Regions from separate parts of the Flavobacterium sp. PL12 genome, predicted to be linked through region 1. Evidence: riboswitches for the same ligand, from Rfam matches in the RefSeq annotation. Region 1 holds a riboswitch; the other holds the start of a gene.
The links. Region 1 has a riboswitch for cobalamin ahead of RCH19_RS00745 (TonB-dependent receptor). Riboswitches for the same ligand answer to the same signal wherever they lie in the genome.

Region 1 (3,429 bases):
TGAAATTCCTAGATCTAAAGATATTTCTGCTGGAAGTTTTACAACCAAGTTAACACTGCTATCAAATCCTTTAATTTCAACCTCGCCTAAATTCATCATTGTCCATCTAAATAAGTTTGACGAAGGCATTGCGATAATTTTATCTTTTACTCGGTTATAGTATATATCTGCTTGGAAAGAAGCGGTTTGTAAAGTCTTTTTAGGTTCCAATAAAAAAGTTGTTCCAAAGTTGTATTGAGTCGTGAACTCTGGTTTCAATGAACTATTCCCAATGAAAGTATAGTATAAATCATTGAAAGTGGGCATTCTAAAAGATTCTTTGTAGAAAGCACGAATTCTGAAATTTTTACTTTCAAATGGTTGATAAGAGGCTGCGATTACTGGGCAAAACACTTTCTGATTATTTCCTCGTTGAAAATATTTAGCTTTTTCTTGAACGTAAGTTCCTAAAAGATTTGCTTGAATATCTAAACGATTCCAATGCATCTCACTCGACAAAGCACCAAGATAAGAGTAGCGAGTAGGGTAGGGGAAACGATATAAATTAGCATCTAAAGTGTTGATTGAAAAATCAGTTGCCAGAGATGTTTTCCACCATTCATTTACCTTATACAAATTCACGATGGAAGCGTAAAATTCATTTTGATAATATTTGTTATCTAAAGCGCCTTCTAATGTTTTGTAATCAGGATCAATATATCTGCTAAAGTCTTTGCTGTATTTGACATTTGCTAATAAATCAAATTGATTCGCAAACGACTTTTGGTACGAACCATTCATGAAAAAATTACTATCCCACTGCCTTTGAATGTGGTCGTAATTATTAGCTACAATTGCGCCAGGTAAACCGCGCTCTGAATCATAAAAATAAGCTTTTAATGATGCTTTTGCAGTTTCGCTAATCTTGGAGTTGAATGATATATCACTTCTAAATGCTGCGACATCTCCGTTTTTCCTTACTGCTGTTGTGTCATAACCCGCTTTTTTTTGGTACCTATATTTATAATGACCATCGGCTTTAGTCCATTCTATGCTTGTGGCAAAGGAAGTTTTCTCAGATATTTTTTGTTCAATAAGTAGGGAAGGATTAAATAGTCCAAAAGATCCTGTTTTTAATGCAGTTCGAATATTAGTGTTTTTACCCTTCTTAAATTCAGGTGTTTTTGATCGAAGGTAGAGCGTATTAGAAGCAAAAAAACCTCGCGCAGGTTGAAAGATGGAGGATTTTTGTCCATTGTATAATTCTATTGCTTCTATATTATCAAGGGAGTATTTACCTAAATCGACTTGTCCGTTTTGAGCATTGCCTACCGTCATTCCGTCATAAAAAACTGCGGTATGAGCGCTTCCTAAACTGCGTACATTAATTGTTTTTAATCCCCCAATACCGCCGTAGTCCTTAAGTTGAACTCCTGAAAAATAGCGAATGGCGTCAGCAACTGAGAGGCTATTTAATTTTTCTAATTGTTTGCCTGAAAGTACTTGAACTGGCATTGGAGATTCAATTTTGAATTCCCTTTTACTAGAATACAGTAAGACCTCACGCAAATGAAGGGGTTTTAAAGAATCGAATTCTTTTTTTACTACAGGTTGGTTCACTTGTGCGCATGCAACATCTGAAAATAAGACGCATGCAAACAACAGTAACCCACCACGTAATAAACAGCGATAACTGAGTTTACATAAGTGCATAACAGAATTTCTATTTTATTAAAAAATAGTTTTACTTGAATAAATTAAAATCAAATATGATTTTTTGTGTTTGAAAGCTCTGGTCCACGAAAGCTTCAATTAATGTGCAGCGGTAGGTCTCCTGACTTATTCCCATTTTGAACCGCCTTCCCATTTGATTGTTAATTCAAACAGTGGCAAAAGTTAAGATTTCATATATATAGAAATCTGTCAAAATGTTGCATGGAACTTACAGTAACGGGCTTGTCCAGGATTTACACCTGATTCCCTCTTAGTTAACTATACCGAAAAGTATAGGTAAACCATTGCGGGGGCAAAAGTAGACAAACTTTTCTTACTAATAAGCTTATTTTAGTCTTAATTAAATAATTATTGATGAATTTGACTTTGTTTTTTTGGAAATATCTAAAGATGTGAAATAGATCAAAGAGCTTAATGAAGTAAAAAAAGTCTCATTTTCCCAGATGCATGCAGGATTGAAATAACTATCTAAAAAATATTATTCTAAATATATTTACTCAAATCTAAATGTAGAATGGCTCCAATTCGGCTAAACTCTTCATTAATCTTTGCATTCAGGACTATCTGTTCATTTTTTATAGGATGATTAAAAATTAACTGATGGGCGTGAAGCATCATTCCTTTTAACTCATAATTCTCCAACCATAATTTATTTTGTTTATTACAACCATGTGGCCGACTTCCTAAAATGGGATGAAAAATATGTTTAAAATGTTTTCTCAATTGGTGCATACGTCCAGTTTCAGGAATTGCTTCTACTAAGCAATAGCGTGAGGTTGGTTTATTGTTAAATTCTAATGCAATTTCTGAAATTTGTAAACGATGAAAGTAGGTCACTGCACTTTGGGTGATGTCATCATCATTAGTTAAATCATAATCAATGGTTAGTTCTTCAGGTGACCAACCGCGTAAAATTGCTAAGTATTTTTTTTCTACTTCACGAGTAGCAAAACGATCATTCATGATTTTTAGAATCTCTTTATCTAAAGCAAATAACAAGACGCCAGATGTTTTACGGTCTAAGCGATGAATTGGATAAACGTGTCGTCCCCCAATCTGATTTCGTAATTCTTGAATAGCATAGACCTTTGCATCACGTGCATAAAATGATTTGTGTACCAATAATCCGCTTGGTTTATTTATGGCTATAATATATTCGTCTTGATAAAGAATTTCTAACATTTTGCAAAAGTAAATTTTTGTTTTTCAAAATAGTCATAAATGAAAAAAGCTTTACATTTCTGTGAAGCTTTTCTAATAGCCCGCTACGGCGGACATTAGTCCTCCAAATCCTTAGTGTAGAATTATACCTTGAATGAATTCTTGACCAACTGCTCATTTGAAATATTTCTCACGATTCATAGCGTCAGATTTACAACTGTGAAATTCTAAATAAACTACTTCCCACGGCCTGAATTTTAAAGTATATCCTTTAATGCCAAGCGAATTATGTGATTTAAATCTTTCTATCAAATTAGAGGTGAAACCAGTATAGTTCTTATTGAATTTTTTGGAGTATAAAATGTAAACAACGAATTCATCCATAATAAAAAAGGTTTTAAAATGAAAAAACCATTAACGAAAGTTAATGGTTTTCTAGTAGCGGGAACAGGACTCGAACCTTTGTCCGCCGTGGCGGATATGAGCCCTCAAGATCAAAAGTTTAAAATTAGATTCTGAATAAATTCGCGGCCAATTCCTGATTTGAAATATTTC
Region 2 (3,429 bases), on a different contig from region 1:
TAAATTGATAGTACAGCGCAAAGTTTTTATATGCGTAAGAGGAGGATGCTGTCATTTTATGATAAGGAACATAAAATAATTGTTTATCATTTTTGTCATCGGTAGAAACGGTGTATGAATACGTTCCATTAAAACCTACAGAATGTTTATTAAAATGTTTTTGCCAACCTAACAACGCTTCTGCACCATAAATAGAGACCTTATCTGTATTTACAGGAGACCAATTACCACTATTATTAGGTAACCAGCGAATCATATTATCGATTTTAGAAGCGTAAGCATTAGCGGATAAAGTAAAATCTTTGTATTGGAAATCATTACTCACTTCTACCTGATACGAGTTTTCTGGTTTCAAATCAAGGTTACCGCTTCCTAACCAATATAAATCGTTAAATGTGGGCGTTCTGTAATTGCGTGATACGTTAAGTTTCAACTGATATAATTTCGAAAAATCAAACTTTGATCCCGCTGAAAAAAGAATTGGACTCTTATAAACGTCGGAGATTTCTTTTCGAAAACTGAGTTCGTAATTCCATCTTTCGGTAAGGCTATGTTTTAATAAAACACTTACGCCTCCTATTTCTCTGCTTTCCGTCCCGATGCCAGATCCAATACCTTTACTTTTATTGTAATCTACAATTGTGTTGAGAATCATTTTTGGAGTAAAAGCATAGAGAAAGTCATATTTTGCAATAAAACTATTTACTCCACCCAACTCATATTCTTTAGTATCGATATCCTCAAAGTAGTTGTAATGTTCAGTGATATAAGCTACTTTCAAATTGGAAGTAGAATTCCCTACAATGCTCGTCCATGTCACTAAATTTCTGGTATTGAAGTCCTGATACTTTGTTTTGACTGCGTATGGTGACGTTAATGAAAAATGTCGTTCGCCATCATAAAGTTCACTGTAAAACTTAATACTATTTTTAGCGTTAATCTTGTACCCTACTGCTGTACTTAAATTATTATTGTAATACTGTCCATTGACATTTCTATCCTCTTGACCAACAAATTTAAAATCATTATCGGAACTGTTTCTAGTTAAACTTGCATTTACGCTCCAATTATTTGTTGCAGATGTAATTCCATAAACTGCGCTCAGCGTATTAAAGTCGCCGTAATATACTTCTAGATTATTTTTGAAAGTGTTTTTAAACTTCAAATCATTATTTAAATGGATTGTCCCTCCTATTGCGCCACTTCCGTAAATTACACTTCCACCACCCGCTTTAACATCTATCGAATTATAGCCTCTCGTCGAAATCGTATTGAAGTCGGTTTGCCCTAATAATTGCGAATTGATATTAATACCGTTCCATATTACGGCAGTTTGCTGTGCTGTGGTTCCTCTGAAAGACGGTGAAGAAACCATTCCCAAACCATTTTCTTTAAAATAAATTACCGAATTGTAGTTTAAAAGTGAAGTCAGCGAAGATTGATTTTTACTAATGATAGAATCGTTCAGTTTAAGAACAGATTGTGAGTCAGTAAAATTCTTGAGTTGGTTATCAGATACTATAACTTCATTCAAAGGTATAGCCGTATTATTTTGTGCAACAATAAGTTGACCAAATAACAAAATGCAAGAAAGAAGAAATTTTTTAGTTGCCATAATTTCTGAACCTTTTTCCCGAAAGTTCGATATTAGTTAAGAAATAAGGCAGGTCTCCTGGCTTGCGTCTTGTTGTTTACCTTCCCATCGCGCAAGGCGTGACAGTGGTTTTGTAGATAACAACAAGCTTAATAGCGTACAGTTGCGGGAACAGCTTAGGTTTTAAACCTAATTCCCTTTTAATGTGTTTTGCATAAAACAAAATACAACCTTAATTCGGATGCAAAGGTAGAAAAATAAAACAATGTAAGGTTAAAGAACAAGGATTATAAATTTAAACTCTCTTAAAACACTAGTTAACAGTTATTTAAACTATTTATTTACTCTTATCTTCCTTCTTAGTTAATTTATAAACTAAATAAGCGAAACCAACTATAAAATGCAATATGATAACGCCGGCAACGATATATATGAAGGTGTTTGAATTGTCTCTCATGGTTTATTTTTTGTCAAAGTTACGCTATCGATGGTAGAAAATAAGTGCCTAATATCACACATCAGTTTTTTTATTGAAACAAAACTATACTTTTGTAAAAAAAATTGCTTTATGAAATTCGTTAAAAATACAATTTACTTTTTTCTTTTCTTTTTGTTATTCGTCCAATGTAAAAAAGAAACGGGTGCTGAAAACACAGTTGCAGTAAAAAACGAAATCTTATACGCTAAAGGACTTGAAATTTACAAATACAAAGGTTTTTCGATACTTAAAATAACGAAGCCTTGGCCTGGAGCGAAAGAAAATTTCAATTATATTTTACAAGAAAAAGACGGAATTATTCCAGATAGTTTAAAGCAATTTCCTGTTATACCTATTCCCTTAAAATCAATAGTAGTAACATCAACTACTCACATACCCGCCTTAGAAATGTTAGGTGTCGAAAAAACATTAGTTGGATTTCCAAACACCGACTATATTTCATCTGCACTAACAAGAAAATTAATTGATTCTGGGAAAGTTCGAGAAGTTGGAAAAAATGAATCATTAAATACCGAAGTGCTCATAGATATGGCACCGGATTTAATAGTTAGTTTTGGTTTAAGCAACAGCAATCCCACTGTTGACAATTTACAAAAAAGTGGTTTAAAAGTAATTTTTAATGGCGATTGGACCGAGCAATCACCACTTGGAAAAGCAGAATGGATCAAGTTTTTTGGCGCGTTGTACGGATTAGACAATAAAGCAAATGAAATATTCACTGAAATCGAAAAAGAATACAATAGCACTTTGGCTTTAGCCAAAAAAGCGCTTTCAAAACCTACTGTTTTAAGCGGAGCGATGTATCAAGAGCAATGGTACGTTCCACAAGGCGAAAGTTGGGCAGCACTATTTATGAAAGACGCACAATCAAACTATTTATGGTCAAATACTAAGGGAACTGGAAGTTTAACTTTGCCATTTGAAACCGTAATTGATCAAGCTAAAAGTGCCGAATTCTGGGTTAGCCCTGGAGATTTTTCCTCCTTAAAACAGATGGAGGATAGTAATCCACATTATAAGGAATTTGATTCTTTTAAGAATAAAAAAGTATATTCGTATAGTGTAAAAAAAGGTTTAAAAGGAGGAATTGTTTATTTTGAATGGTCGCCAACACGCCCAGACTGGGTACTAAAAGACTTAATTAAAATATTTCATCCTGAATTACTGCCGAACCACGAACTTTTTTTCTTTCAGAAATTAGAATAAATTGAACAACTCAAACCGAAACTCCTTACTTTTTGTACTCCTAACCTTTGGAGTTATTTTGTTGTTCTTAATAAACATTAGTTTAGGATCAGTGTCCATTCCTTTAAAGGAAGTTTTTAATAGTCTTATT

Region 2: it holds a riboswitch for cobalamin, as region 1 does, so the genes downstream of both, RCH19_RS03510 (TonB-dependent receptor) here and RCH19_RS00745 (TonB-dependent receptor) in region 1, are expected to answer to the same signal.

Annotation. Positions count from the first base shown of each region.
Region 1 covers NZ_JBANDI010000001.1:161,937-165,365, reverse strand. The annotation lists gene RCH19_RS00745 (TonB-dependent receptor) at 1-1,494, opposite strand, end outside; cobalamin riboswitch at 1,786-2,014, opposite strand; gene RCH19_RS00740 (pseudouridine synthase) at 2,197-2,895, opposite strand; gene RCH19_RS00735 (GIY-YIG nuclease family protein) at 3,049-3,258, opposite strand; gene RCH19_RS00730 (GIY-YIG nuclease family protein) at 3,369-3,429, opposite strand, start outside.
Region 2 covers NZ_JBANDI010000004.1:164,745-168,173, reverse strand. The annotation lists gene RCH19_RS03510 (TonB-dependent receptor) at 1-1,615, opposite strand, end outside; cobalamin riboswitch at 1,645-1,844, opposite strand; gene RCH19_RS03505 (ABC transporter substrate-binding protein) at 2,163-3,299, shown strand; gene RCH19_RS03500 (iron ABC transporter permease) at 3,301-3,429, shown strand, end outside.